Stappia indica: one gene and its partner. The protein of the gene in region 1 interacts with the protein of each later gene in a pairwise test. Links are inferred from orthologs where the notes say so. Each region holds a gene or a part of one and is shown on either strand. Other genes may lie near its edges.

Evidence for each region.
Region 2: the proteins of GH266_RS06155 (region 1) and sufA interact in binary tests that used the Escherichia coli proteins (3 or more experiments, as listed by UniProt). The link is inferred for Stappia indica from one-to-one orthologs.

What each region holds. Positions count from the first base shown.
Region 1 is NZ_CP046908.1:1,271,553-1,286,325, reverse strand. The notes cover bases 4,834-7,823. They hold GH266_RS06155 (2Fe-2S iron-sulfur cluster-binding protein), read left to right. Parts: upstream 4,834-6,163; coding sequence 6,164-6,484; downstream 6,485-7,823. Other genes in these bases: GH266_RS06145 (MFS transporter), read right to left, coding at 7,669-7,823; GH266_RS06150 (AraC family transcriptional regulator), read right to left, coding at 6,559-7,440; GH266_RS06160 (Hpt domain-containing protein), read left to right, coding at 5,677-6,057; GH266_RS23240 (hypothetical protein), read left to right, coding at 4,922-5,410; GH266_RS06170 (apolipoprotein A-IV repeat region-like domain-containing protein), read right to left, coding at 4,834-4,838. Outside these bases: more of GH266_RS06170, read right to left, coding at 1-4,833; more of GH266_RS06145, read right to left, coding at 7,824-8,967; GH266_RS06140 (MFS transporter), read right to left, coding at 9,195-10,397; GH266_RS06135 (AraC family transcriptional regulator), read left to right, coding at 10,475-11,440; GH266_RS06130 (DUF2267 domain-containing protein), read left to right, coding at 11,451-11,870; GH266_RS06125 (transglutaminase-like domain-containing protein), read right to left, coding at 11,875-12,687; GH266_RS06120 (DUF1488 family protein), read right to left, coding at 13,136-13,411; GH266_RS06115 (hypothetical protein), read right to left, coding at 13,402-13,716; GH266_RS06110 (hypothetical protein), read right to left, coding at 13,739-13,996; GH266_RS23235 (hypothetical protein), read right to left, coding at 14,028-14,171; GH266_RS06105 (hypothetical protein), read right to left, coding at 14,149-14,466; GH266_RS06100 (hypothetical protein), read right to left, coding at 14,463-14,723. UniProt on the Escherichia coli protein: Ferredoxin are iron-sulfur proteins that transfer electrons in a wide variety of metabolic reactions. Although the function of this ferredoxin is unknown it is probable that it has a role as a cellular electron transfer protein.
Region 2 is NZ_CP046908.1:547,399-561,994, reverse strand. The notes cover bases 7,497-10,309. They hold sufA (Fe-S cluster assembly scaffold SufA), read left to right. Parts: upstream 7,497-8,620; coding sequence 8,621-8,998; downstream 8,999-10,309. Other genes in these bases: GH266_RS02520 (aminotransferase class V-fold PLP-dependent enzyme), read right to left, coding at 9,077-10,285; GH266_RS02530 (SUF system Fe-S cluster assembly protein), read left to right, coding at 8,157-8,543; GH266_RS02535 (cysteine desulfurase), read left to right, coding at 7,497-8,149. Also shown: GH266_RS02565 (HAD family hydrolase), read right to left, coding at 1-689; GH266_RS02560 (alpha/beta hydrolase), read right to left, coding at 816-1,472; GH266_RS02555 (cysteine desulfurase family protein), read left to right, coding at 1,794-3,014; Fe-S cluster assembly protein SufB, read left to right, coding at 3,149-4,621; Fe-S cluster assembly ATPase SufC, read left to right, coding at 4,673-5,428; Fe-S cluster assembly protein SufD, read left to right, coding at 5,446-6,771; more of GH266_RS02535, read left to right, coding at 6,902-7,496; GH266_RS02515 (gamma-glutamylcyclotransferase), read left to right, coding at 10,382-10,981; GH266_RS02510 (class II 3-deoxy-7-phosphoheptulonate synthase), read left to right, coding at 11,171-12,556; GH266_RS02505 (response regulator), read left to right, coding at 12,805-13,341; GH266_RS02500 (NAD+ synthase), read left to right, coding at 13,438-14,596. UniProt on the Escherichia coli protein: Is able to transfer iron-sulfur clusters to apo-ferredoxin. Multiple cycles of [2Fe2S] cluster formation and transfer are observed, suggesting that IscA acts catalytically.

The DNA of each region.
Region 1 (14,773 bases):
TGCACGTCGCGGGCGACGTCGCGCATGCGGGTCGTCGCCTCGGTGAAGCGCTCGGACGCGTCCGACAGGGTCTTCGACATTTCGGCGACGATGTCGTCCTGGGCGGCACGCACGGCCTCGCGGGCCTTCTGGCCTTCCAGGCCTGCCGACAGGCGCATCGACTCGAACTGCTCGCTCACCGATGCGGTTGCCGCCTCGGCCGCGGCCGTCAGCATGCTGGTCACCTCGCGGCTCTTCTGGTCGGCGCCGGTGAGGGCCGATTCGAGCTGCTTGGAGAAGGTGCGCATCAGACTGTCGACCGCCTCGGTCTTGGCGAGCAGCGTGTCCGCCACTTCCTCGATGGCGGTCTTGCGCTCGCCGACGCGGGCGTCGACCTCGCGGTTGGTCTCGTCCAGGTGCTGCGCCGCCTCGCTGAGCATGCGGCCATGGTCTTCCAGACGGCTGGCCAGCGAGGAGATGTCGGAGAGAACCTCCTGCGAGACCTGCTTGAGCACCGAGGTCTGGGCGTCGAGCGATCCGGCCGAGGCCGTGGTCTCGCTGAGCGCCCGGTCGATGGCCGTGCGGAACTCGCCGGCGCTGCGCGACAGGGACGTCTCCACCTTGCCGAGATTGTCGCCGGCATTGGCGACGACGTCGCTGAGCAGGGCGTTGGACTCGGTCAGGCGGTCCAGCAGCGCGGTGATGTCGCTCTCCAGCTGCGTCTTGGTGCTGCCGAGCACCTCCGCGGCCGAAGCGCTGCGCTCGTCCAGCGTCGCGACCAGCGCGTCGCCGGCTTCCACCAGCTTGCGGGTGGCGTCGAGGCCGGTGCGGGCGAAGTTGTCGGTGACGTCGCGGCCCTTGACGGTGATCGCCTCCAGGATCGCGTCGTGGATCTCCGACACGCGCGAGGTGAGGGCATGCGCCCGCTCCTCGATGGCGTTGACCATGGCGTTGCCGTCCGTGCCGAGCAGCTGCGACAGCGTGCCGGCGCGCTCGTCCAGCGCCTGGTTGAGCGCATCCGCGCGGGACACCAGGTCCTCGGCGACCGCGTTGCCGCGCTCGGCCAGCAGGTCGGCCGCAGCGCGCACGGCGCCGGCCACCTGCGAGCGGACGCTGTCCGCCTCGCCGGAGACGGTGTTGCGGATCTCCTCGACCGTGCGGGCCAGCACCATGCGGGCCTGCTCGCTCTCTGCCGACAGGGTGCCTGCGACATCGGCGACGGTGCGGGTCAGGTCCTCGCGGACCTTGTCGCTCTCGCTGCCGAGGGCGCCGCTCATCTCGCCGAGCGTGCCGACGAACAGGGTGCGGGCCTTCTCGCTTTCCGCAGCCAGCGAACGGGCGGCTTCACCGACCGCCGACAGCAGCAGCTCGCGCAGGCGCTCGCTCTCGCTCGACAGGTTGCCGGTGGCGCCGGTGAGCGATGCGACGATGGCCTCTGCGGCCTTCTCGCTCTCGCTCTGCAGGGCGCCGCGGGCCTCGCCGACCGAGCCGAGGACGATCTGGCGCAGACGCGCCCCTTCGCCTTCCAGCTTGGTGGTCGCCTCGTCCAGCGTGGTCTCGATGATCTCCTTGAGCTTGCTGCTTTCGCCCGAAAGCGTGCCGCTCAGGCGATCCACCGTGCCGCCGGCCTCGATGACGACCTCGGAGAGGGTCTCGCGGGCGCGCTCGGTCTCGCTGGTCAGCGTGCCGGTGATCGCGGCAAGGCGCTCGGCCAGCATCCGCTCCAGCTCGGCAGAGCGGCTGTCCAGCGTCTCGGCAACCTCGAACACCTTGGAGCCGAGCGACACGTTGATCTCCGCGATGCGGTCGGACAGCGTGTCGGTAAGGTCCTGGCTCTGGCGCGACAGCACTTCGCCGGCATCGGTGAGGCGCTGGTCGAGCGACTTCGACATCTCGGTCTGGCCGTCGACGAAGGCGGCGGCGATCTCGCGGGTCCGGGCGATCAGCGTCTCGCTGATCTGGCGGGCACGCGCATCCAGCGCCTGGTCGATGCGCTCGGTGCCGAGCGACATGGTGTTGGCCAGGTGTTCGGCCTTGTCGGACATGGCGTTGGCCGCCTGCTCGACCTTGGAGCCGATGGAGCCCTCGAAGGTGACGAGGTGCTGCTCGATCGCCTCGCCGATCAGGCGCGAACGCTCCGACAGGCTGGTGCCGATTTCCTCGGCGCGGCTGCCCAGCGTCTCGCCGACCTGGTCGACCTTGTCGGACAGCTGCAGGGTGATCGCCTGCGAGCGGTCTTCCAGAAGGTCGGACAGGGCGACGGTGCGCTCGTTGAGCGTCTTCTCGAACTGGCCGGTGCGCGCGTCGAGCGTCGTCGACAGGCGCTCGATGCCGCCGGCGAGGGTCTGGTCGAAGCCGCTGATCCGGGTGTCGAGCGCTTCCGCCATGGTGGAGGCGCGCAGGTCCAGCGTGGAGCTCAGCGTCTCGATCCCGCCGGTGAGCGTCTGGTCGAAGCCGCTGATCCGGGTGTCGAGCGCTTCCGCCATGGTGGAGGCGCGCAGGTCCAGCGTGGAGCTCAGCGTCTCGATGCCGCCGGACAGGGTCCGGTCGAAGCCCTCGATCCGGGTGTCGAGCGCTTCCGCCATGGTCGAGGCACGCAGGTCCAGCGTCGAGTTCAGCGACTCGATGCGGCCGTCGAGCGTTTCGCCCAGCTCGCTGGTGCGCCGCTCGAACGAGGCGACCAGCTCGGTGCCGCGCTCGCCGATCAGGTGCTCCATCTGCTCAAGATGGCTGCCGAGCCCGCTCTGCAGGCTGGTGCCGCGCTCGTCCAGGGTCTGGCTGAGGCGGTCGCCGATGGAGGTCAGCTCGCCGGCAACGCGCTCGCCGCGCGATCCGATGAGATGGGCGAGCTCCGTGCCGGTCTCCGACAGGGTGCGGGCGAAGTCGCTGGTATGCATCGACAGCGAGGTGCCGAGCGTCGCGGAGGCCTCGTCGAGCGCCGCGCGGAAGGCGCGGGTCTGCCCGTCGATGAGCTTGGCCATCTCCTGGCTGCGGGTCTCCAGGCGGTGGTCCAAAGCCTCGCCGTTGACGGAGATGGCTTCGTGGATCTTGTCGCCGACGGAGCCGAGGCGGTCGGCCAGCTCGGTGCCGCGCACCGTGATCGTCTCGGTGAGGCTGCCGGCCGTCTCGTCCAGCTTGGACGCGATCTCGCCGCCGCGCAGCGACAGGTCGACGACGATGGACTCGCCGGTGCCGCGCAGGATTTCCGCCACTTCGTTGGTGCGCGAGGACAGGGTCTCGACGATCTCGGCGCCCTTGACGGAGATCGTGTCGGTGACCTCCTGGCCGCGCAGCGAGATGCTCTCGACCACCCGGTCGCCGGTCTCGGCGAGCGAGGCGTCGAGGCCGGTGACGCGGCTGTCGAGCGTCGACAGCAGGTTCTCGGTGCGGGTGGTGATCGTGTCGATCAGCTTGCCGCTGGTCAGCGACAGGCTGGCGGTGATCTCCTCGCCGCGCTGGGTGATGGTGTCGCCGACGGTCTGGCCGGTGGAGGTGAGGGCCTCGGTGATCTCGTGGCCGCGCATCGACAGGGTGTCGACGATGGACGCGCCGGTGCTCGCCAGCGTGTCGTTGATCTCCGTGCCGCGGCTGTCCAGCGTCTCGAAGAGGTTGGACGAGGTTTCCGCCAGGCGGTCGTTGATCTCGCCGCCGCGCAGCGACAGGGTCTCGACGAACTCGGTCGCGGTCGCCGCGAAGCGGTCGTTGATCTCGCCGCCGCGCGTCTCCAGCGTTTCGGCGAATTCGCGGCCCGTGCGGCTCATGCTGTCGACCAGCGTCTCGCCGGTGCCGGTGAGGCGGGCGACATAGCTCTCGCCATGCGAGGCGAGGTTCTCGATCAGCTCGCCGCCGGCGGTGCTGAACGTGTCGGTGATCTCGCGCACGCGGCCGTCGACGGTCGCGTTGAACTCGCTCACGCGCGCCTCGATGGCGCCGGTGAGGCGGTCGGTGGCGGTGTCGGTGATCTCGCCGATCTTCTCGGAGGTGGCCTGCAGCTGCGCCGCCAGGCTCTCATGCGCGCCGGTGATGCTGTCGCGGACGCGGTCGGCGTTGGAAACCACCGCCTCGCGCTGGGTGACCAGCTCGTCGATCAGCGCGCGGATCTTCAGCTCGTTGTCGTTGTAGGAGCGCTCCAGCGAGGAGACCTCGTTGTGCACCAGCACTTCCAGCTCGCTGGCGCGGGCGATGGCGCGCTCGATGCCGTCGCCCATGGCGGCGACTTCGCGGCGGATGGCCTGGCCGACGCTGAGAATGGACTCCTTGGCGACGTCCTCGGGCTCGGCGAGGCGCAGGGCGACCTCGGTCATGCCGCGGGCGACGATGCGCATTTCCTGGGCGCGGAAGATCATCAGGGCCATGGCCCAGAAGAACAGCACCGGCACGACGACGGCGACCGACAGCAGGATGAGCGAGGGCGAGGACGCGATGTCGCCGGCGCTCTGGACGCTGGACAGTTCGGTGCTGAAGATGGCGGAGGCCAGCCACCAGCCGACGGCCACCCAGACGACGCTGAGGGCGAGGGCAAACCAGAACGGGGCCGAGCTCGGCCGCCGCTGCAGGGCATAGATGAGGTTGCCGATGGTCCGGCGGTCGTCATTGGCCGCCGATGTCGGCCGTCCGCCGCCGCGACCGCGCTTGGCGGGCGCGCGCTGGCTGTCGGAGGTGGTAGAGGTCGCGGCAAGGTCGCCGGAGCGCTCGCGGTCGCTGCGCTCGGAGCTTGCCGGTCCCGCGCTCGCGGTCTCGGACCCGCTGCCGCTGGCCTTGTCGCTTTCGTCCAGGTCGCCGAAATCGATCTTCAGCGCCTCCTCGACAGCCGACAGGGCAGCCTCGGCGGGATCCTTCGCCTTCGGGGGATGTGCCATATCTAACTCGCCTCGCGTCCGTACTCGTTACACATCGGGTGCCGCGGCGCAAAACACGTCGCCGCAAGACCTTGCACGGCTTCATGGATTCGGCGATGCGCCTGAATCGCTTCTGGAAGAGGACTGCTGTTCGCGCCGCCGACCGGCCTCTGGTCGCTGGGCGCGGCTCTCCCAAACTTGCCGCACACCTAAAGCTAATGACACAATCTGCCGAGGCGAACAACAATTTGCAGAGTCATGACAAGGAGATGAGGGGGATGGCGAGGGCAGCGGCAAGGGGAGGACGCGGATCCTCCACAGGAAGCGATGATGCACGCAGTGCGCCTGACAGGGGCGGCCGGGCGCCGTCCGCAGTGCAGGCCGCGTGGCTCGCCAGGGGGCTCGATCAGGCCGGCGGCAAGCTGCCGCTTTTCGATGCGGACGGACGCCGCGTTGCGGAAAAGACCATCCGCGCCTGCATAGCCGCAGGATGGGCAGAGCCTTGGTTTTGCAACCCGATCAAGCCCGACTGGCTCGTCTGCCGGCTGACGGAGGCCGGCCGGGCGGTGGCCGAGAACGCGCTGGAAAGCTGAGGCTGAGGGCGGCGGGCTGCGCGTCTCCGGCCTGTCGCGATTGCGGCGCTTCGGGGCGATGCGGGGCGGCAAGGCCGGGCCCGGCCGGCGCCTGGTCGCAGCCTGAGTGTTTACGCGCGTTAACCAAGGATTCACTTTGTTGGCCGGGCCGGTGGAAATCGCCGGCATGCTTAACCCGGTTTTCGCGCCTTTTGACGATCCTGGATGGCAGATCCATGCGCGAGCGCTCCCGCGAGCCTCGTCCAGCCACAGGAGGTGCTGCCGTCATGCAGGCAATAGCGAGACAGTCCGATGCCGACGCCCGGCATGCCGACCCCGAGCCCGGGACGCATGCCCCGGTCGACCTGGTTCACCTGACCCGCCACACGCTCGGCAATCGCGACCTGGAGCGCGAGGTGCTGCGGCTTTTCGCCGTCCAGGCGCGGATGCTGGTGGCCCGCATGCAGGATGCGCAGGACGAGGCCGTGCTGCGGCGCCTGCTGCACACGCTGCTGGGATCCGCCAAGGGGATCGGTGCCTGGAGCGTTGCCGGAGCGGCAGAACGGCAGCAGGCGGCGCTCGACGAGGGCGCGCCGGCCGACCTGCCGGTGCTGGCCGGCACCGTCGAGGAGGCCGAGGCCTTCATCGAGGCATTGCTGCGCGATTGAGCGGCGGCGGCTTTGATCTGCGGCAGGATGCTTGACGTTTCGGCGCGATTGGTTATGTCGAAGGCGAGATATTCCCGTGCCATTCCAGCGCCGAGACCAGCCGCCAATGCCCAAGATCACCTATATCGCCGCCGACGGTGCCGAAACTGTCGTGGATGCTCCCGTCGGTTCCACCGTGATGGAAAACGCCATCAAGCACATGGTGTCGGGGATCGAGGCGGAGTGCGGCGGCGCCTGCGCCTGCGCCACCTGCCATGTCTACGTGGACGATGCCTGGACCGGCGTCACCGGCTCGCCCGAGCCGATGGAAGAGGACATGCTGGACTTCGCCTATGACGTCCAGCCGAGCTCGCGCCTGTCCTGCCAGATCAAGGTGACCGACGCGATGGACGGCCTCGTCGTCCGCATTCCCGAGCGCCAGGCCTGACGAAAGGGCCGGGTGCTCGCGCGCCCGGCCCCTCGTCTTCTCTTTCGCGCTTTTCTTTGCGCCTTGCGCGCCCCTCAGCCTTTCAGGGGCAGGCAGACGGCTGTCAGAAGATCCGCCTGCGGCGTCTCGCGCGGATTGTTGAGATATTCCTCCATCGTCGGCCTGTCGTCCGGTTCCTCGCCGCTCTGCGGCAGCCAGGCCGAGAACAGCCTGTCCCAGGTCACGTGCAGGTCCGCATAAGGGCCCTTGTGGATCGCGACCGCGTAGCGCCCGGCCGGCATCTCCCGCAGTTCCAGCCCCGCGGGCAGGTCGCCCGCGAACCCGTCCCCGAAACCATCCGGCAGGGTGATGGCGGCAAACGAGTTCAGCTCCCGCGCGGGCACCGAGTTCGGGTCGTCGTAATACAGCCCGATCATCCGCATCGAGGGGCCGAGCAGGCCCGCCCCGCCGGCGAAGGCGAAGGTCTTCTCGAAGGTGCTGCCGATCTCGATATACGGCCCCTTGTGGGCGATGCCGGCAAGGCGCAGCGTGTCCATGTCCTCGATCCGGACCTGAAGGTTTTCCATGACGGTCTCGTCTCCCTGTTGCGTCTGGTAGCACAGCACCGGGTCGCGGGGCAGGGCGCGGAAGGCCGCCGGCGGGATGCCGTAATGGGCGGCGAACGCCCGTGTGAAGGCCTCCGTGCTGGCGTAGCCGGCGCGCCGCGCGATGCGGGGCACGGGCAACGCCTCCCCCACCAGTTCCGCCGCTGCCCGGTGCAGGCGATAGCGCCTGACCGTCTGGGCGATGGTCTCGCCCGTCTGGGTCCGGTAGATCCGGTGGAAATGGAAGGGAGAGAAGCAGGCGATCTCCGCCAGCCTCGCCACATCCAGCGGCGTATCGAGATGGCGGGCGATGTGGTCGACCACGCGGGCGATGCGCTGGGCGTAGTCGAGGCCGGTCGAGGGGCGTTGCATGTCTGTCCGATCCCGGTTGGTGCAGGGACGAGTGCTACAGGATGCCGCCTGACAGAACTTGCGCATTTGCCGGCCGCCAGATCACCACCAGATCACCCTGTCGCAGCCGGCGGGGTCTTTGCAACAAAACGGCCTTTGCAAACGAAACACCCTTGCACAACGAAACGGCCGGGCACCTGGCCCGGCCGTTCTGTCGTTTCTCGCCGGCGCAATGCCGCCGGATGAGGGTTACTCCGCGGGAGCTGCCGCCGGCTTGCGCCAGAAGAACACCACCTCGTTGCCTTCGACCGGCGCGTCGGGCACCAGCCGCGACAGCACCAGGCTGACGCAGGCCATGGCCGCGCCGATCAGGAAGACGGCGGCCGGCGAGACCAGCCAGATCAGGCCGAACAGCGCCGGGATGAACACCGCGGCGATGTGGTTGATGGTGAAGGCGACGCCGGCGGTCGGGGCGATGTCGGCCGGGTCGGCGATCTTCTGGAAATAGGTCTTCATGGCGATGGCGATCGCGAAGAAGGCGTGGTCGATCACGTAGAGCGCGCCGGCCAGATGGGCGTTGGTGACGAAGGCATAGGTCGTGAACACCCCGATCAGGCCGATATACTCGATCGTCAGCGCGGTCTTCTCGCCGACCTTGCCGATCCAGGCGCCGATCTTCGGCGCCAGCAGCATGTTTACCACGCCGTTCAGCAGGAACAGCCCGGCGACCTCGTGCACATCGTAGCCGAAGCGCTCGACCATCAGGAAGCCGGCGAAGACGGTGAAGATCTGCCGGCGGGCGCCGCCCATAAAGGTGAGGGCGTAGTAGAGCCAGTAGCGCTTGCGCAGCACCAGCTGCTTGCGCTGCGGCACGCCCTCGCGGAACTGCGGGAAGGCGACGACGAGGAACGCCAGCACCACCAGCGTCAGCAGGCCGGCGACCAGGAAGACGGTGGTGAAGCTCAGCTCGAACGTCTTCCAGGCGACGAAGATCAACCCGTAGGCGACGAGCTGCGCGGCCGCGCCGACGGACAGGATCTTGCCCATGCCGGCCGCCGCCCGTTCCTTCGGCAGCCACTGCAGCGACAGCGACTGGTTCATCGTCTCGTAGTAGTGGAAGCCCACCGACATCACGAGCGTGGTCAGGTAGAAGCCCCAGATCGTCGGGAAATAGCCGGTCGCGGCGACGCCGATGCCGAGCAGGCCGAGCGACAGATAGGCCAGCGTCTGCTCGCGCAGGAACAGCAGCAGGTAGATCGCGGTGAAGGCGAGCAGGCCGGGGATCTCGCGGATCGACTGCTGGATGCCGATCTCGCGGCCCGTGAAGCCGAGTTCATGAACCGCGAAATTGTTCATGAGGTTCCACCAGGCGGCGAAGGACAGCTGCATCGCCGCCGCCATGATCATCAGCAGGATCAGCGGCGATCGCCAGCCGGTGCCGGTCGGCGCTCCGCCGGCCGGCCTCGTGCCGGGAATGGCGGCGCCCGCTTCCGCGGCGGCGAAGGCCGGAACAGGGTCCGGCGGGGTGTTGGGGGCAGGCTCTCGCATCGCAGGTATCCGCAAGACATGAGGAAAGAAGGAGGGACCGGGACCCGGCAACGGTCCGGTCCGCAAGCGCGGGCCGACAGGATGCCGGCCCCTGTTGTCCTTCCTTACCGCGAGCTGCGGCTTGCGTGTTATCGCTATTTTGTCAATTTATGTTCTTGAGACGCCAGGCGCCTGCCGCACGATTGCGCGGCAGGCGTTTGGCTCAAGGCCCAAGCTCAGTCTGAGGCTCAGGCCCGGGCGGGGACCCTTGCGGTCTGGACCCCGGCCAGCACGGTCAGGGTCGCAAGCACCAGCACCGCGCCGCTGGTGAGAAAGACGCTCACCACGCCGCTGAGATCCAGCACCAGCCCGCCGACGGCGGCCCCGGCGGCGATTGCCAGGTTGATGGCGGCGACGAGCAGCCCGCCGGCGCTTTCCGCTTCGTCCGCGACCGCCCGCGAGACCCAGGCCGACCAGGCGACCGGCACGGTGCCGAAGGCCAGCCCCCACACGGTGATGATGACGAGCGCGGAGGGGAACGAGGCACCCAGGTTGGTCAGCAGGTAGGCCAGCGCCGAGATGGCCAGCGGCGCCAGCGCCAGCGTCAGCCGCAGCGACCGGGCCACCAGCAGGCTGCCGAGGTAGTTGCCGAGGAAGTTGGCGATGCCGAAGGCCAGCAGCGTTGCCGAGATCGCCGTCACGCCGATGCCGGTCACCGTCTCAAGGAACGGCCGGATATAGGTGAACAGCGACATGTGGCCGGCGAAGACCAGCAGCACCGCCAGCATCGCCAGCGCGATATGCCGGCGCGACATCAGTTCCACCAGCGTCGACAGGCGGGACCGGCCGCGCGGCGGCAGAGCCGGGAGCGTCGCCAGTTGCACCGCGAGCACGGCGACCCCGAGGCCGGCCGCACCGGCAAAGACGTAGCGCCAGCCGAGCAGATCGCCGAGATAGCTGCCGACGGGCGCGGCGAAGATCGTGGCGGCCGAGACGCCGGACACCATGATCGACAGGGCCTTGGGCACGCTCGCCTCCGGCACCAGGCGCATGACCACGGCGGTGGACAGCGACCAGAAGCCGCCGAGCGCTGCGCCCAGCAGCAGCCGGCCGGCCAGCAGCACCTCGACGCTGCCGGCGAAGGCGACGACGAGATTGGACAGGATCAGCAGCACCGAAAAGCCGGCAAGCACGGTGCGCCGGTCGATCCGGTGGGTGAGGGCGGCGACGAGCAGGCTGGCGACCACGCCCATTGCGGCCGTTGCCGTCACGGCCTGGCCGGCCAGCCCCTCGGTGATGCCGAGGTCCTCGGCCATCGGCGTCAGCAGGCTGGCGGGCAGGAATTCCGCCCCGACAAGGCTGAAGACGCCGAGGCTCATGGCGAACACGGCAGACCATGCGGGCACGGTCGAGGCCGCCGGCGCGCCGGCGGAGAGGTTTCTGTCAGTCATCTGTGTGATCCACACTTGGTGAGAGTTGACCACAAGATGGCTGGAATTGCCGGACGATCCATGACACAATTTCCGTCATGCTTGATCGATCGTCCGAAATTGATGGTTCCTCCGGCCCCGACCCCGTCAGCGAACTGCTGATGGGCATGCGGCTGCGCGGTGCCAGCTACAGCAAGATGCGGTTTTCCCCGCCCTTCGGTATCGGCTTTGCCGAGGCGCGGGAAGCCCGGTTCCATTTCGTTGCCGCCGGTCAGGCCGTTCTCAAGACGCCCTCCGGCACGATGGTTCCCGTCTCCTGCGGCGATGCCCTGCTGCTGCCGCGCGGGGACGCGCATGCCATCGCCTCCGGTCCCGGCGTCGGCATCCGCCCGTTCGACAGTTTCGAATCGGTGCCGCTGTGTCCGGACATCTACTGCGTCGATGCGCTGCAGGAGCAGCAGTGCCGTTCGCGCGATGTGCTGGTGTTTTCCGCCCGCATGCAGCTCGAGCTCGACACGCTGCATCCCCTGATCGAGCTGATGCCCGATTTCCTGCTGGTCAGCGCCCCGTGCGGGCAGCAGCCCGAGGTGCGGCCGCTGCTGGATGCGATGGAGCGCGAGATGACCGCGAGCAGGGCGGGATCGGCGAGCATCCTGGCGCGGCTGGCCGAGGTGGTGGCCGTGTCGGTGATCCGCAACTGGGTCGAGTGCGGGTGCGGCGATGCCACGGGCTGGGTCGCGGCCTTGCGCGACGAGCGGCTCGGCCGGGTGCTGGTGGCGCTGCACCGCGATCCCGGGCGAAACTGGACGCTTGCGGACATGGCCGCGACGATGGGCAGCTCGCGCTCGGTCTTCGCCGAGCGTTTCGCCGCGGCCACCGGCACCACGCCTCTGCGCTATGTCGCCGCCTTGCGGATGCGTCTTGCCGCGCAGTGGCTGACCCGCGACCGGGTGCCGGTCGAGGAGATCGCCCATCGTCTGGGATATCAGTCGCAGGCGGCCTTCAGCCGGGCCTACAAGCGCATTGCCGGAATGCCGCCCGGCCAGGCCAGAAAGGCGTGGTAAGAGAGCTGCCATGCCGATGCCGCCGGACTACCAGCATGCCGCGGCCGATTTCGACCGGTTGCTCGAGATCGCGCGCGACAATGCCGGGCTCGCCACCCGCAACCAGACCTACACGATGGTCCAGGGTGTTTTTATCGTCTTTCGGCGCCGGCTGGCGCTTGCCGATGCGATCCGCTTCTCGCAGGTCCTGCCGGCGCTCGCCCGTGCCCTGTTCGTCGCCGACTGGGACGTCGAGGCGCCGCCGCGTCCCTTCGAGGATCGCGAGACCCTGACCCGCGAGGTGCAGGCCCTGCGCCGGCATCACAATTTCGCACCCGACACCTGCATCCGCGATGTCGCGCGGGCGCTGCGCGCCTGCTGCGACGAGGCCGAGCTCGACCGGGTTTTGGCGGGCCTTTCGCGCGAGGCGAGGGCATTCCGGCAGGGGTGAGCGGCTATGCCGGGACCCGGTCCTCGTAGGCCCAGACCCGGAATTCCTTCAGCACATGCGGGCCGAAGGAGTTGATCAGCGGAATGTCCGCGGCATCCCTGCCTCTTGCCACGACGATGCGGCCGATCCGGGGCGTGTTGTTGCGCGGGTCGAACGTGTGCCATTCCCCGTCCAGGAAGACCTCGATCCAGGCGCTGAAGTCCATGGGATCGACCACCGGCACGCCGATGTCGCCGAGATATCCGTTCACATAGCGGGCAGGAATATTCAGGCAGCGGCAGAATGTCAGGGCGAGATGGGCGAAGTCGCGGCACACGCCGACGCGCTCGTTGAAGGCCTCGAAGGCGGTTCGCGTGGCCCTGGCCTGCATGTAGTCGAACTGCAGGTGCTGGTGGACGTAGTCGCAGATCGCCTGCACCCGCTGCCATCCCGGCGGCAGCGACCCGAACAGGTCCCACGCCGTCTGGCTCAGATGGTCGGTTTCGCAGTAGCGGCTGCCCATCAGGAAGACGAGACAGCCGTCGGGCAGGTCCTCGACCGGCATCTCGCGGGCGCCGAGCCGGATGCTGTCCGTGCGGCCGCTGTCTGCGACCGTTGCATCGCTGCGGATGGTGAACTCGCCGCTTGGTGCCATCATCCTGCGGCACCGGTTGCCGAAAAGGTCGCGATAAAGGGCCGTCGGCACGGCGGGAGAGGTGTCGAAGGTCTCCGCAGACCGGATGTCGGCGGTGCGCGCGTCCTCGATGGACATCAGGCAGACCAGCGCGGTCGGTTGCTGGCATTCCAGCCTGATCTCGTAGCCGCAGCGAATGAGCATGTTCGGGATCGCTCCCTCCATTAGGTCGTGAACTCATGATTCTGGCGAGAAACGGTCTGCGCGAACCTGATCGGATACAAGGAGCAAGTCCGCAGGAAACCGTCCGGTTTTCAAGGTGTTGCGACGCTGTTGCCGGCAGGTTTGCGCAGACCCGAAGGGCGTCGGCCCGACTTCGATCTGCGGCGTCGGACCGCTCGGCCGGGGGACTTGCCCCGGCCATCACGCTCCTCCTGGCATATCATTGCCGGGCCAGACGCCGTTTCCGGCACAATTATGAGTCCACGACCTAGTGTGGTGAATTTGAAATACGCCTCATTTTGCGGCAACCGTCGGAGCGTATTTCAAATTCGAAAACCACACTAGAAACATAAACATGCTAGTCACCCTTTTGAATCTGAAGTTCGTACAGAGCTTGCTGCCAAATGTGACGAACTTCAGATTCGGGTGACTAGCGGAAGTCGGAGGCGTTCAGCGTGTAGGAGGACCGGCGACGGTTGCCATGGATCTCCCGCGCGACGTCGTGGATGGCGGGCCTCAGCCGGTCGAAGGCCGAAAGGCAGTCGTCCTGCGAAGCATCGAGCGGGCGGGCCGCTTTGCTCGCCTTCACCAGGGCGTCGGCTTCGATGAAGAAGGGCACCTCGAAGACGCCGTCGTGACCGACGAAGCGCACGCCCTTGCGGCCCTCATCGAAGCTGCGGCTGGGATTTGGGAAGTTCAATGCCATGACAGGCCTCCCGTCTTGCGCCAGGCTGACAGCAGGAAGGCGGAGAGCCTGTTCTGCGGCGTTTCCCGCCGGGTGCTCCGGCGCAGCCTGCGCTCGGAATTGCGATTGTTGAGGAACAGCATGCCGTCGGTGGCGTCCATGCGGCTCAGGCCGGTCATGTCGCTGCCGTCGGAGGAGGCGGGCACGCCGGTATAGACGTGGTAGATCGTCCAGGTCCGGTCCTGTTCGATCCGCCGGCCGAACTGTTCGTCCATCCGGCTGCGGCAAGCGGCGCCGCCTTCGTTTTCCCAGACGCTGATCGCCATGCGGCCTGTGTCGTGCCCTGGGTCATGCCTGATGGTGCTCATGGCTGTCGGCCTCTGTGGTCTCGCGCCCGGTGGTGAAAAGGGCGGAATGGAGGGGCGCGCCGGCGGCATCGGTGATCGTGACGCCGTCGGGGCGCTGGGGCATGTCGAGGCTGGCCAGCAGGCGTGCTGCAAGCGCGATCGCATCGTCCCGGTCCACGGCCTCGGCCATCTCGCAGCCGACGATGGCATGCGCGCCGTCCGCTTCGCGGACCCGGAAGAACCTGATGACGATCTTCATCGCCGCGTCTCGCAGGCAGGCCGCCGGTTCGTCAGCTCTTGCCCTTCTGGCGCGGGGCGGCCTCCATGGCGGAGAGCTTGACCCGGTTGGCGAAGGGGACTTCGGGTTTCGCCTCCGCCTTCACCTGCTTGGGCTTGCGGATCTCCCGGGTGCTACGCTTTTGTCCTTTGGCCATATCCAAATGTCCTTTCCATCAAGGTTGCCTGTGCGCCGGAGCCCGACGCATCGAGCGGCTCCAGTTCGTCCTGCATCGCCACGCGCTCGTGGTTCTCTTCGGCGCTGCGGATGCGGTATTGGGGGGCGCCTGCCTCGACGGGCATGACGCCGGTAATGCGGTAGATATCGCCCTTGGTGGCCTGCCTGCCCCTCGTGCTCCTCAGGCGGACGTCCTGTCCGATCGTCAGCAGGTGCTGCCCCTGTTCGGCGGCGGGCGGGCCGGCTCTGCGCCGGGTGAAGAGTGTTGCGGTCATCTGAAAGGGTCCTTTTCTGTAACGGCGTCGATCTCGGCCGGGTCGATCGGCACCAACTGCCGTATCGCTGCCCGCACGCCGATTGCCGGCAAGTGGATGAAGGTGCCGACCCGTCTCCAGGCGATCCAGGAAAGTCCCTCGATCAACTCGTCCTCCCGGTCCACCTGGTAGTCGCCCGGCGGCTGTGGCTCGACGACGTCGGACACAAGGAAGGATGTCTGGAAATGGACGACGGTTTGCGTGGTGCGCGTGGTCATGGGAACGACCTCAACGGGCCTGGAATGCAATCCCGGCTTCTTCCGGGTCG
Region 2 (14,596 bases), 730 kb from region 1 along the record:
CAGCGCAGGCCGGGAAGTCCCGCCAGGGCCGGATGCAACTCGTCGAAATGATCGATCACCGCGTCGGGCGAGAGCTCGCGCACCGGCACGGCGGTGTAGCCGAAGGTGACGGCGACGACCGGGATGCCGGCGGCGCGGGCCGCGTCGATGTCGGTCTTGCTGTCGCCGATCATCACCGAGCCGGCAAGGCGCGCGCCGGCGCGCTCGACCGCGCCCAGCACCGGGGCGGCGTCCGGCTTCGGCCGAGCGAACGTGTCGCCGCCGACCAGCGAGTCGAACAGATCCAGCATCTTCAGGTGGTCCAGCAGCTGGCGGGCGATCGGCTCCGACTTGTTGGTGCACACGGCCAGCCGCCATCCGTCCTTGCGGGCCGTCTCCAGCGCCTCGTGGATGCCGGGGAACGGCCGGCTGAGGCCGGCGATGTCGGCGGTGTAGAAGGCGATGAAGCGCAGGTAGAGCCGCTCGATCTCGGCCGGATCGGGATCGGGGATGCCGTTGGCCCACAGGGCCTTGGCGATCATCGGCCGGGCGCCGACGCCGAACAGGTGGCCGAGCGTCTCGATCTCGACGCCGGACAGGCCTTCCTCGCGCATCACCGCGTTGAGCGCAGCGGCAAGGTCGTGGCGGGTGTCGACCAGGGTGCCGTCGAGATCGAAGACCAGAGCGGGCGTGGAGGCGGGCGTGGTCATGGGCGCTGTCCTGCGTGGTGGCGGTTGCTGCGGCTTATAGCCGGGCGGGCCGCCGGCGGGGAAGGGAATACGAAAACGCCGGCCAAAAGGGCCGGCGTTTCAAGGGTCTGGAGACCGTCGATGCGGTCAGGCGATCTCGCTTGTGACGCCGAGGCGCTTGTCGAGATAGGAGCCGCACTCGGCCATCAGCTCGTCCATGTGGTTCTCGAAGAAGTGGTTGGCGCCCGGGATGACCTTGTGGTCGATCACGATGCCCTTCTGCGTCTTGAGCTTGTCGACCAGAGTCTGGACGTCCTTGGACGGCACCACCTTGTCGGCATCGCCATGGACGATGAGGCCGGAGGAGGGGCACGGCGCCAGGAACGAGAAGTCGTGCAGGTTGGCCGGCGGGGCGGCGGAGATGAAGCCTTCCACCTCCGGGCGGCGCATCAGGAGCTGCATGCCGATCCAGGCGCCGAAGGAGAAGCCGGCGATCCAGCAGGAGCGCGCGTCGGGATGCACCGTCTGGACCCAGTCGAGCGCGGCAGCGGCGTCAGACAGCTCGCCCTGGCCATGGTCGAAGGAGCCCTGGCTGCGCCCGACGCCGCGGAAGTTGAACCGCAGGACGGCGAAGCCGCGCTTCGCGAACATGTAATAGAGCTGATAGACGATCTGGTTGTTCATCGTCCCGCCGAACTGCGGATGCAGATGCAGGATCAGGGCGATGGGCGCCGTCCGCGATTTTGCCGGCTGAAAGCGGCCTTCGATCCGGCCGGCCGGACCGTTGAAAATCACTTCAGGCATGGACCACCTCGTTCATGGGGTATTCGTTCCTTAACTGCGGTTGCCGCGTACCGGGGTCGCGAAAGGTTGCGAAACTCAGGGCTATTGCTTAGTCCGGCTTGACTCGGATGGCCCTGCTTCCTACAACTTCTTTAGAATCGTTCGAAAGTTGACGGCGGGTGCCGCATCTCGACCGGTTCACGTCGGCGGCCCGGTCGACCAGTCGTGTCGATCTGTCCGTCCGGCCAGCGTGGTATATAGGGATGTCTTAAACCGATCTCCACGCGGAATTGCAAGAATTGCATCGCGGTAGAAGCGGTCAGGAGCGGTTTTGTCGGTCGAATGGGCCGGGCAGGGCGGTTCCGGCGGAGACATATGACGGTCATGACGTCACGGACGGACATCTATCTCGACCACAATGCCGGGGCGCCTCTGCGTCCGCAGGTGGCCGAGCTCGTCTGCCGCGTGCTGATGCGCACGGGAAATGCGTCCTCGGTGCACGGACCCGGACGGCGGGCGCGGGGCGCGATCGAGACGGCGCGGGCGCAGGTCGCCCGGCTGTGCGGGGTTCCGGGCGCGCAGGTCAGCTTCACCTGCGGCGCCACCGAGGCGAACGTGACGGCGCTGTCGCCGGTCTGGAAGGACGGGCGCGGCGAGCGGCGGTTCACCCGGCTGCTGGTTGCGGCGAGCGAGCATCCCTCGGTTGCGGCCGGCGGGCGCTTTCCGGCCGAAGCGCGCGAAAGCGTGCCGGTCGACGGCCGGGGGCTTGTCGATCCGGCGGCGCTTGCCGCGCGGGTCGCGGAGCTGACGGCGGCGGGCGAGAGCGTGCTGGTGGCGGTGATGGCCGCCAACAACGAGACCGGCGTGCTGCAGCCGCTGAGCGAGATTTCGGCGGCGCTCAAGGGCAGCGACGCGGTGCTGCATGTGGACGGCGTGCAGGCGGCAGGCCGCATCGCCATCGACATGGAGGCCTGGGGTGCCGACAGCCTGGCGCTCTCGGCCCACAAGATCGGCGGCCCGCAGGGTGCGGGTGCGATCGTGGTGCGCAGGGCAGGGTTGCACCCGGCCCCCTTGCTCACCGGCGGCGGACAGGAAAACTGGCGCCGTGCGGGCACGGAGAATGTCGCGGCGATCGCCGGTTTCGGCCTCGCAGCGGAACAGGCCGCGGCGGAACTGGTTGGGTGGGATGAAATTCGGGCCCTTCGGGATGGCATGGAGCGCGAGCTTCGCCATATATGGGCTGACACGGTGGTGTTCGGCGCCGATGCGCCGCGGCTCGCCAATACCAGCTGCTTCGCCGTGCCGGGCGTGGCAGCGGAGACCGCGCTGATCGCCCTCGACCTGGAGGGGATCGCGGTGTCGTCCGGGTCGGCCTGTTCGAGCGGCAAGGTCGGCGTGTCGCCGGTGCTGTCGGCGATGGGCATAGACAAGGACCTGGCGCGGGGCGCCATCAGGATCAGCCTCGGGCGCGAGACCGCGCCGGAGGAGATCGAACAGTTTCTTGCCGCATGGCGGCGGATATCGGGACGGATCAGGCAGGCAGGCGCGGGACGCGCCGCCTGACGGGATCCGGACCAGCAAGACCGAAAGGGGGCGCAGCCTGTGCCCCCGCCAAGACCCGGGGGCGGCCGGTGGCCGCGCCCATTACATAGTGCGACAACCCGCGGTCCTTGACACCGCAGTGGATGGAGACACGCATGCCTGCAGTTCAGGAAACGATCGACCGCGTCCGGTCGATCGATGTGGATCAGTACAAGTACGGTTTCATCACCGATATCGAGTCCGACAAGGCGCCCAAGGGGCTCAACGAGGACATCATCCGCTTCATCTCGGCCAAGAAGGGCGAGCCGGAATGGATGCTGGAGTGGCGGCTGGAGGCGTATCGCCGCTGGCTGACGATGACCGAGCCGACCTGGGCCCGCGTCGAGTATCCCAAGATCGATTTCAACGACATCTACTACTACTCCGCGCCGAAGTCCGCGCCGGGGCCGAAGAGCCTCGACGAGGTCGACCCGGAGCTGCTGGCGACCTACGCGAAGCTCGGCATTCCGCTGCAGGAACAGGAAATCCTGGCCGGCGTCGAGCCGAAGAACCGCGTCGCGGTGGACGCGGTGTTCGACAGCGTGTCGGTGGTCACCACCTTCAAGGAAGAGCTGAAGAAGGCTGGCGTCATCTTCTGCTCGATCTCCGAGGCGCTGCGCGAGCATCCCGAGCTGGTGAAGAAGTATCTCGGCTCCGTGGTGCCGGTCACCGACAACTACTATGCGACGTTGAACTCGGCGGTCTTCACCGACGGATCCTTCGTCTACGTGCCGGAGGGCGTGCGTTGCCCGATGGAGCTGTCGACCTATTTCCGCATCAACGAGAAGAACACCGGCCAGTTCGAGCGCACGCTGATCATCGCCGAGAAGGGCGCCTACGTCTCCTATCTGGAGGGCTGCACGGCGCCGCAGCGCGACGAGAACCAGCTGCACGCGGCCGTGGTCGAGCTGATCGCGCTGGATGATGCCGAGATCAAGTATTCCACCGTCCAGAACTGGTTCCCGGGCGACAAGGAAGGCAAGGGCGGCATCTACAACTTCGTCACCAAGCGTGGCGACTGCCGGGGCAAGAACTCCAAGATCTCCTGGACCCAGGTCGAGACCGGCTCGGCGATCACCTGGAAGTACCCGTCCTGCATCCTGCGCGGCGACAATTCGCGCGGCGAGTTCTACTCGATCGCGGTGTCGAACGGTTACCAGCAGATCGACAGCGGCACCAAGATGATCCATCTCGGCAAGAACACGTCGAGCCGCATCATCTCCAAAGGCATCTCGGCCGGCAAGTCGCAGAACACCTATCGCGGCCTCGTCTCGGCGCATCGCAAGGCGTCGAACGCGCGCAACTTCACGCAGTGCGACAGCCTGCTGATCGGCCAGGATTGCGGGGCCCACACGGTGCCCTACATCGAGTCGAAGAACGCGACGGCCGTGTTCGAGCACGAGGCGACCACCTCGAAGATCTCCGACGACCAGATGTTCTACTGCCAGCAGCGGGGCCTGTCGGACGAGGAAGCGGTGGCGCTGATCGTCAACGGCTTCGTCAAGGACGTGATCCAGCAGCTGCCGATGGAGTTCGCCGTCGAGGCGCAGAAGCTGATCTCCATTTCGCTCGAAGGCTCGGTCGGCTGACGCCGGCCGACCGCCTCGCATCGCACATCCAGAATACCGACGGACATCATCATGCTTGAGATCAAGAACCTGCACGCCCGCATCGCCGAAGACGGCACCGAGATCCTGCGCGGCATCGACCTCGTCGTGAAGCCGGGCGAAGTGCACGCCATCATGGGCCCGAACGGCTCCGGCAAGTCGACGCTTTCCTACATCCTCGCCGGCAAGGACGACTACGAAGTCACCGAGGGCGACATCGTCTACAACGGCCAGAGCCTCCTGGAGCTGGCGCCGGACGAGCGCGCCGCCGCGGGCGTCTTCCTCGCCTTCCAGTACCCGATCGAGATCCCGGGCGTGGCGACCATGACCTTCCTGAAGACGGCGCTCAACGCGCAGCGCAAGGCGCGCGGCGAAGAAGAGCTGTCCACGCCGGAATTCATGAAGCGGGTCAAGGACAAGGCCGGCGAACTTCAGATCACCATGGACATGCTGAAGCGGCCGCTGAACGTCGGCTTCTCCGGCGGCGAGAAGAAGCGCGCCGAGATCCTGCAGATGGCCCTGCTGCAGCCCTCGCTCTGCGTGCTCGACGAGACCGATAGCGGCCTCGACATCGACGCGCTGAAGATCGTGTCGGACGGCGTCAACCGTCTGCGCGGCCCGGATCGCTCCTTCGTGGTGATCACCCACTACCAGCGCCTGCTCGACCACATCGTGCCGGACGTGGTGCATGTCCTGTCGAAGGGACGCATCGTCAAGACCGGCGGCCCGGAGCTGGCGCTGGAGCTGGAGAAGAACGGCTACGCCGACTTCGTCGACGCGGCCGCGTGACAGGTCAGGAAACAGACATGACCATCGAACCACGCACCCTGGAAACCAGGGCCGAGACCGACCTGGCAGAGGCCTATTACCGCGACCGCGACGCCCTGCCGGGCGGCGCGGCGGTCGCCGAGATCCGCAAGACGGCTTTCGACGCCTTCCGCAAGAGCGGACTGCCGCATCGCCGGGTCGAAGAGTGGAAATACTCCGACCTGCGCGCCAGGCTGAAGACCCTTCCGGCCTTCGCCGCGCGTCGCAGCGACGACGAGGCCAAGGCGGCTGTCGCCGCGCTCGAAGATGTCTATGGCGCGGCGGACCGCTACCGCCTCGTCATCGTCGACGGCCACTTCCACGCGGGCCTGTCGGACGTTGCAGCACTGGCCGAGGCCGGCGCGAGCGTGCGTCCGCTCGCCGAGGCACTGGCTGAAGAGGGCGAGAGCCTGATGCAGCTGCCGGAGATCGCCGCAGGCGACGCGGCGACGGGCCTCAACGCCGTCTTCTGCGCCGACGGCATCGTGCTGTCGCTGCCCGAGGGCGTCTCTCTGGACAAGCCGGTCGAGATCGTCCACGCGCTGTCGGCGACTGCCGCCAGCACGAGCGAGCGGGTGATCGTGGCGGCCGCCAAGGGCGCCAAGGCGATCGTGCTGGAGACCTTCATCGGCGGGGCGGAGGGAAGCTTCTCCAACACGCTGACCGACATCCGCGCAGGCGACGAGGCGGAGGTGACCGTCGCCCGCCTGCAGATGGAAGCCGCCGGCACCACCCATATCGGCACGGCCGTCGTGACGCTCGGGGCGCAGACCCAGGTCAAGCTCATCGGCGCTGGCATCGGGTCGGGCTTTGCCCGGCACCAGTCCTTCGTTGCCTTCATGGGCGAGGGGTCGCGCGCGGACCTGCTCGGCATCACCATGGTGCGGGCCGGCCAGCATGTCGACCAGACGCTGGTGGTGGATCACGCCGTGCCGCAGTGCGACAGCCGCGAGCTGTTCAAGACCGTGGTCGGCGAGGGCGCCAAGGGCATCTTCCAGGGCAAGATCATCGTCCGCCCGCATGCGCAGAAGACCGACGGCCAGATGATGACCCAGTCGCTGCTGCTGTCGGACGACGCGGAGATGTCGCTGAAGCCGGAGCTGGAGATCTTCGCCGACGACGTGCAGTGCGCTCATGGCGCGACGAGCGGCCAGATCGACGAGGACCTGCTGTTCTACCTGCGCTCGCGCGGCATTCCGGAGGCCGAGGCCCGCACGCTGCTGGTGCTCGCCTTCCTGTCGGAAGCGGTCGAGGAGATCGGCGAGGAGATCGTCGTCGAGGCCTTCGAGGAGCGCATCCGCGCGTGGCTCGACGCCGGGGCATAAAAGCCCCGGCATCAAAGGCTGTGGGGGCGTAAAACCCCGGCATCAAAGCCTGCCGGGGCGCAAGGTCCCGACAGGACCGTACAGGCCGGGGCAGGCGCCCCGGCGAAGCGGGAGAACGCAGATGACGTCGATGACCGATCCCGGTGCCGTTGCAAGCGCCCCCTATGACGTGATGGCGGTGCGCCGCGACTTCCCGATCCTGTCGCGCGAGGTCTACGGCAAGCCGCTCGTCTATCTCGACAACGGCGCCTCGGCCCAGAAGCCGCAGGCGGTGATCGACGCGGTGACCAAGGCCTATTCACACGAATACGCTAATGTCCATCGCGGGCTGCACTACCTGTCGAACACGGCGACCGAGAATTTCGAGGCGGCGCGCGAGACCGTGCGCCGCTTCCTCAACGCGCCGTCGCAGGACGAGGTGATCTTCACCCGCTCGACGACCGAGGCGATCAACCTGGTCGCCCAGACCTTCGGCGCGGAACGCGTCGGGGAGGGCGACGAGATCGTCCTGTCGATCATGGAGCACCATTCCAACATCGTGCCCTGGCACTTCCTGCGGGAACGACAGGGCGCGGTGCTGAAATGGGTCTATGTGCGGGAGGACGGGTCCTTCGACATCGAGGCGTTCGAGGCGGCCCTGTCGCCCAGGACGAAGCTGGTGGCGATCACCCAGATGTCGAACGTGCTGGGCACCGTGGTGCCGATCCGCGACATCTGCCGCATCGCCCATGCGCGCGGCATTCCGGTGCTGGTCGACGGCAGCCAGTCGGCGGTGCACATGCCGGTCGACGTGCAGGACCTCGGCTGCGACTTCTTCGTCTTCACCGGCCACAAGGTGTACGGTCCGACCGGCATCGGCGTGCTGTGGGGCAAGATGGAGCACCTGGAGCGGATGCGTCCGTTCAACGGCGGCGGCGAGATGATCCTCGACGTCACCGAGGACATGGTAAGCTACAACAGCCCGCCGCACCGCTTCGAGGCGGGTACGCCGCCGATCGTCCAGGCCATCGGCCTTGCGGCCGCGCTCGACTACATGGACACGATCGGCCGCGATCGCATCGCCGCGCATGAGGCGGCGCTTCGCGACTACGCGCATCAGCGGCTGAAGCAGATCAACTCGATCCGCATCTTCGGCGAGGCGCCGGACAAGGGTGCCATCGTAGCCTTCGAGATGAAGGGGGTGCATGCGCACGACGTGTCGATGATCATCGACCGCGAGGGCGTTGCCGTGCGGGCCGGGACCCATTGCGCACAGCCGCTGCTGGCACGATACGGTGTGACCTCGACGTGCCGGGCGAGCTTCGGCCTCTACAACACGTTCGACGAGGTCGACAAGCTGGTCGAGGCGCTGCAAAAGGCCCACGACTTTTTCGCATGAGGGCGAGATGAGCGAAGACCAACTGACACAGGACGAGGACGCCCAGGCCGAGATTTCGGCCACCGGCTCCGCCTTTTCCGAGGACGAGCTGAAGCGCCTGACCGACGACATCGTCGGGGCGCTGAAGACCGTCTACGACCCGGAAATTCCCTGCGATATCTATGAGCTCGGCCTGATCTACAAGGTCGACATCGAAGACGACCGCTCGGTCGCCATCGACATGACGCTGACCGCGCCGGGCTGTCCGGTCGCCGGCGAGATGCCGGGCTGGGTGGAAAACGCCGTCAGCGCGGTCGCCGGGGTCGGCGACGTCAACGTGCAGATGGTGTTTGATCCGCCGTGGACGCCCGACCGCATGTCGGAAGAGGCCAAGGTGGCGCTCAACTGGTATTGAGTGCCGCTCGGCCCTATATTCAAGGGTAACGCGGGCGCGTTTCGTGCCCGCCAACCGCTAGAATCGGGGAAACGGATATGGGTTCCAGATTCCAGGTCCTGAAGCTGACGGACGCCGCCGCCGAGCGCGTGCGCGAGATCGTCGGCAATTCGGCCAAGCCCGTTCTCGGCCTGCGCGTCGGGATCAAGAAGGGCGGCTGCGCCGGCATGGAATACGACATGAGCCTCGTCGAGGAGGCAAAGCCGGGCGATGACGTGATCGACGACAAGGGCGTCAAGATCTTCATCGAACCGTCGGCCGCGCTGTTCCTGCTGGGCACGGAGATGGACCACGAAGTGACGAAGTTCCGCTCCGGCTTCGTGTTCCGCAATCCTAACGAGGTCTCGGCCTGCGGCTGCGGCGAGTCCGTCTCGCTGAAAGAAGCGGACGCGGAGGCGTTCGGGGCGCAGGGCTGAACGGCCGATCAGAGCTTTGGACACAATAAAACCCCGCCGGACGCGACCGTCCGGCGGGGTTTTTCATGTCAGCTCGCCTCAAGCGTCCCGCAGGGCCTTCAGCAGGGTCTCGATCTCCACTTCCGTGTTGTAGGCGTGGAGCGAGGCGCGCAGGACCGCGTCGAGGCCGCGCTGCGGCAGGTCGATGCGCGCGGAGGAGGCGGAGGAGACCGAGGTGTTGATGCCCGTCGCCGTAAGGCGTGCGCGCGTCTCCACCGGGCTTTCGCCGTCCACCGTCAGCGTGACGATGCCGCATTTGCGCTGTCCCCGGTCGTGCACGGCGATGCCGGGAAGCTTGCCGAGCTCGGCCCGCAGCAGCGCGGCGAGCGCCGAGATGCGGTCCTCCAGCCGCTGCGGCCCGGTCTCCAACGCATAGCGCACGGCGACGCCGAGGCCGATCTGGCCGGCGAAATAGCGCTCCCAGTTCTCGAAACGGCGGGCGCCCTCGACGAGGCGGTAGCTGTCGGCATCAAGCCACTCGGTCGATTCCAGGTCGATGAAGGCCGGCTCCAGCTGGTCGAGCACCGCGTCCGAGACATAGAGGAAGCCGGTGCCGCGCGGCCCGCGCAGATACTTGCGCCCGGTGCCGGAGAGCATGTGGCAGCCGATCCGGGTGACGTCGAGGGCGATCTGGCCGGCGGACTGGCAGGCATCCAGAAGGTAGAGCAGTCCGTGACGGCGGGCGATGGCACCGACCTCCTCGGCCGGATTGACGAGGCCGCCGAAGGTCGGGACATGGGTGAGGGCGATCAGCCGGGTCTTCGGGGTGATCGCCGCCTCCAGCGCCTTCAGGTCGATCTGACCGCTCGCGTCGTCGTCGATCAGGTCGATCTCGATGCCGGCGCGGGCCTTCATCTGCAGCAGCGCGACATAGTTGGAGACATACTCGGCGCGGCCGGTGATCACCCGGTCGCCGGGGCGAAAGGGGATCGAGTAGAAGGCCATGTCCCAGGCGCGGGTGGCGTTCTCGACATAGGCGATCTCGTGCGGGGCAGCGCCCAAGAGCGCGGCGACGGCCGGGTAGAAATCGGCGACCGCATGGGCGGCCCGGTCGGCGGCCTCGTAGCCGCCGATATCCGCCTCGAGATCGAGATGCGCCTTGACGGCGGCCAGGACCGGGGCGGGCGGCAGGCTGGCGCCGGCATTGTTGAAATGAACGAGGCGGCTGGCTGCGGGCGTATCGGTGCGCAGGCGGGCGGTGTCGGCATCGGTCCAGCTGGAAGATTGCGCGCGGGGGATGGTGGTCATGGGCGGGGCGATCCTCTAGGCAGGAGAGATGGACGGAAAAGGCGGGGGCCGGACGGTCCCACCGCCGCTGGATTGCAGCTTACGGGAACGCACGGCATGACCATCACGTATTTCGGTTACGGATCGCTCGTCAACACGCGCACGCTCGGGCCGCAGGCGGTGGCGGAGGCCGGGACGCTCGCCGGCTGGCGCCGCGAATGGCGCGCCTGGTGGCGCCCGGTGGGTGCGGAGAACCTGCCGAAGGTCTGCACGCTTACGGTGCGCCGGGCGGAGGATACGGCAATCCGCGGGGTGATGGTGAGCGAGCCGGCCGAGCGGTTGGCCGAGCTCGACGCGCGCGAGCGGCGCTATCGCCGGATCGACGGGATCGGCCCGTCCTTCCGCCGCGACGGCGACGGGTCTGCGGGCGCGGCGGGCGCCTTTCTCTACGAGGCGGACAGCGAGATCCGCCGGCCGGGCGACGACGATCATCCGATCCTGCAGAGCTATGTCGACTGCGTGCTGGCGGGCTTTCACGCCTTCTGGGGCGAGGAGGGTGTGCGCCACTTCATCGAGACGACGGACGGCTGGGACGCTCCGATGCTGGCCGACCGCAGCGCGCCGCGCTACCCGCGTGCGCAGGTGCTGGATGCCGGGCTGCTGGCGCTGTTCGACGGCCTGCTGGCCACAACTGGCCTGCGCTACATCAAGGGCTGAGGCGCGCAGGCTCGTGCCTCGCTGCGACGTTATCTGTGGCCTCGCCCCTCTGCCGCGTGTATAACCCCCGGCACCCGCTGCCCGCGCAACATCCGAACGGGCAAAGGGGGGACAAACGAAACACGCAACCGGAGCGGATGCCTGCAGGCACAAGATCTTGCCGAAGGTCGTTTATACGGAGTTGGAACAATGGCGCAGAACTGGACACCGGATAGCTGGCGGTCGATGCCGATCGTGCAGGTGCCCGAGTATCGCGACGCGGACGCGCTCGCGGAAGTGGAGCGCCGCCTGTCCGACTTTCCGCCGCTCGTTTTTGCAGGTGAGGCGAGAAAGCTGAAGACCCAGCTCGCCGAAGTGGCCGAAGGACGCGGCTTCCTGCTCCAGGGCGGTGATTGTGCGGAGAGCTTTGCGGAGCACCACGCGGACCACATCCGCGATTTCTTCCGCGTCTTCCTGCAGATGGCCGTCGTGCTCACCTATGCCTCGGCGCAGCCGGTGGTGAAGGTCGGCCGCATCGCCGGCCAGTTCGCCAAGCCGCGCTCCTCGCCGATGGAGAAGCAGGGCGACGTGGAGCTGCCGAGCTACCGCGGCGACATCGTCAACGACATCGCCTTCACGCCGGAATCCCGCGAGCCGGATCCGCAGCGCCAGGTCATGGCCTACCGCCAGTCGGCCGCGACGCTGAACCTTCTGCGCGCCTTCGCGCAGGGCGGCTTCGCCAATCTCGACCACGTGCATCGCTGGATGCTGTCCTTCGTCAAGGACAGCCCGCAGAGCCACCGCTACCAGGCGCTGGCGGACCGCATCTCCGAGAGCCTGGATTTCATGCGGGCCTGCGGCATCGATCCCGACAGCGCGCCGCAGCTGCGGTCGACCGATTTCTTCACCAGCCACGAGGCCCTGCTGCTGGGCTACGAGCAGGCGATGACCCGTGTCGACAGCACGTCGGGAGACTGGTACGCGACCTCCGGCCACATGCTGTGGATCGGCGACCGCACCCGCCAGCCCGACCATGCCCATGTCGAGTTCTTCCGCGGCATCAAGAACCCGATCGGCCTCAAGTGCGGCCCGAGCCTCAAGGCCGACGAGCTGCTGCAGCTCATCGATACGCTGAACCCGGCGAATGAGGCCGGCCGGCTGACCCTGATCTGCCGTTTCGGCGCGGACAAGGTGTTCGAGCACCTGCCGCAGCTGGTGCGTGCCGTGGAGCGCGAGGGCAAGAAGGTGGTGTGGTCCTGCGATCCCATGCATGGCAACACGATCACCGCCGGTGGCTACAAGACGCGCCCGTTCGACCGCATCATGCGGGAGGTCGAGGCCTTCTTCGCGGTGCACCGGGCGGAAGGCACCTATGCCGGCGGCATCCATGTGGAGATGACCGGCAAGAACGTCACCGAGTGCACGGGCGGTGCCCGGGCGCTGACGGCCGAGGATCTTGCCGACCGCTACCACACCTATTGCGATCCGCGCCTCAACGCCGAGCAGGCGATCGAGCTCGCCTTCATGGTGGCCGAGAACGTCCGCAAGGAGCGCGACCAGCGCGGCAGTCCGGAACGCGAGGCGGCCATCGCCTGAGTCGCTGCGCTCTACCGCCACGCGCAATTGTTATCGACGCCGCCGGGTCCCCCCCCGGCGGCGTTTTCCGTTTTTCCGCCGCCGCGCGCCGTGCGGTAGGTTTCCCGAAAGGTGTTGCGGGGTATGGGTCGCGCGCCGGCCGCAGGGCGGACCGGCGGCCGGCCGTTCCGGCCAAAGCTTACGTAAGGAAATATTTCCGGATTCCGTATATTTGTAAGTATGAGCCAATCGGGAGGGAACCGAACGGCATGGTGCTCGATCTTTCAGCTGTGTCGGTGCTGGTCATCGACGACAATTCGCATATGCGCAGCCTGTTCAGGGCGATCCTGAACGGGTTCGGCATCCGTCGCATCTCGGATGCAACGGATGGGGCGGACGGACTGGCCGCGACGCTGGAGCGCAAGCCCGACATCGTGATCTGCGACTGGGTGATGTCTCCGCTCAACGGCGCCGAGTTTCTGTCGATCCTGCGCGGGGACACGGATGCGGGCGTGGCGACCACGCCGGTGATCATGGTCAGCGCGGATGCGCGCAAGCCGGTGGTTCTCAAGGCGGTCGAACTCGGCATTCACGAATTCCTGGCAAAGCCAGTCTCGCCGGCCATGCTCTACCAGCGCCTGCAACGGGTGCTGACGGAGCACCGGCCGTTCGTGCGTGCGAGCGACCGCCTGCGGCCGGCTCCAAGAGGCAGCTACGCGCCGTCGGCGATGCCGGCGCCGGAAGTGGCGGCTGCAGCGCTCAAGCAGCAAGGCGGGGCAGGCGGGCAGGGCACCTTCTACCTCTGACGATCCGATGTCCCACGGAGGGAAGGGCGGAGACGCGCACCGCCCATGCGCTCTCGCCGATTGCGCAAGCGCAAGGGCCGGGCTACACCCGTTTCCATGAGCGCGACACCGACCGAATCCTCCCTGAAAACCGGCTCTTCCGGCCCTGCCGACAGGCTGCGGCTGGCGGTGGTCCAGATGAACCCGACTGTCGGCGACGTGGAGGGCAACCTGGCGCTGGCGCGCCGCGCCCGTGCGCAAGCTGCCGCCGGCGGGGCCGATCTGCTGCTGCTGTCGGAGCTGTTCCTGTCCGGCTATCCGCCGGAGGATCTGGTGCTGAAGCCTGCCTTCGTGGCCTCTTGCCGGGCGGCGCTGGACGAGCTGGTGGCGGAGACCGCCGATGGCGGGCCGGGCGTGGTGATCGGCCTGCCCTGGCGCGAGGGCGACAAGCTGCACAATGCCGTGGCGCTGGTCGACGGCGGGCGCATCGAGGGCGTTCGGTTCAAGTACGACCTGCCGAATTACGGCGAGTTCGACGAAAAGCGCGTGTTCCAGTCAGGCCCCTTGCCGGGACCGGTCGGCTTTCGCGGCATCCGCCTCGGCCTGCCGGTCTGCGAGGATGCGTGGACCGAGGAAGTGTGTGAGTGCCTGGAGGAGACCGGAGCGGAGCTGCTGCTGGTGCCGAACGGCTCGCCCTTCCATGCCGGCAAGCCCGAGGTGCGGCTGCAGGTGATGGTCCAGCGCGTGGTCGAGACGGGCCTGCCGCTGGTCTATTGCAACCAGCTCGGTGGCCAGGACGAACTGGTGTTCGACGGCGCGTCCTTCGCGCTGCAGGCCGACCGGCGCCTTGCCTTCCAGATGGGCGAGTTCGTCGAGGAGATCGCGATCACCGACTGGCGCCGCGATGCGGAGGACGGCTGGGTCTGCGAGAGCGGGCCGAAGGCCGAGCTGCCGGACATCGATGCGGCGCGCTGGCAGGCCTGCGTCCTCGGCTTTCGTGACTATGTGAACAAGAACCGCTTCCCGGGCGTGGTGCTGGGCATGTCCGGCGGCATCGACAGCGCCGTGGTGGCGGCGATGGCGGTCGATGCGCTGGGAGCCGACAAGGTGCACTGCGTGATGCTGCCCTATCGCTACACGTCGGCCGAAAGCCTCAAGGACGCCGAGGCCTGCGCGAAGGCGCTCGGCGTGCGCTACGACACGGTGGCCATCGCCCCGGCTGTGGAGGGCTTTGCCGAGGCGCTGTCCGGCCTGTTCGCCGGCACCGAAAGCGGCG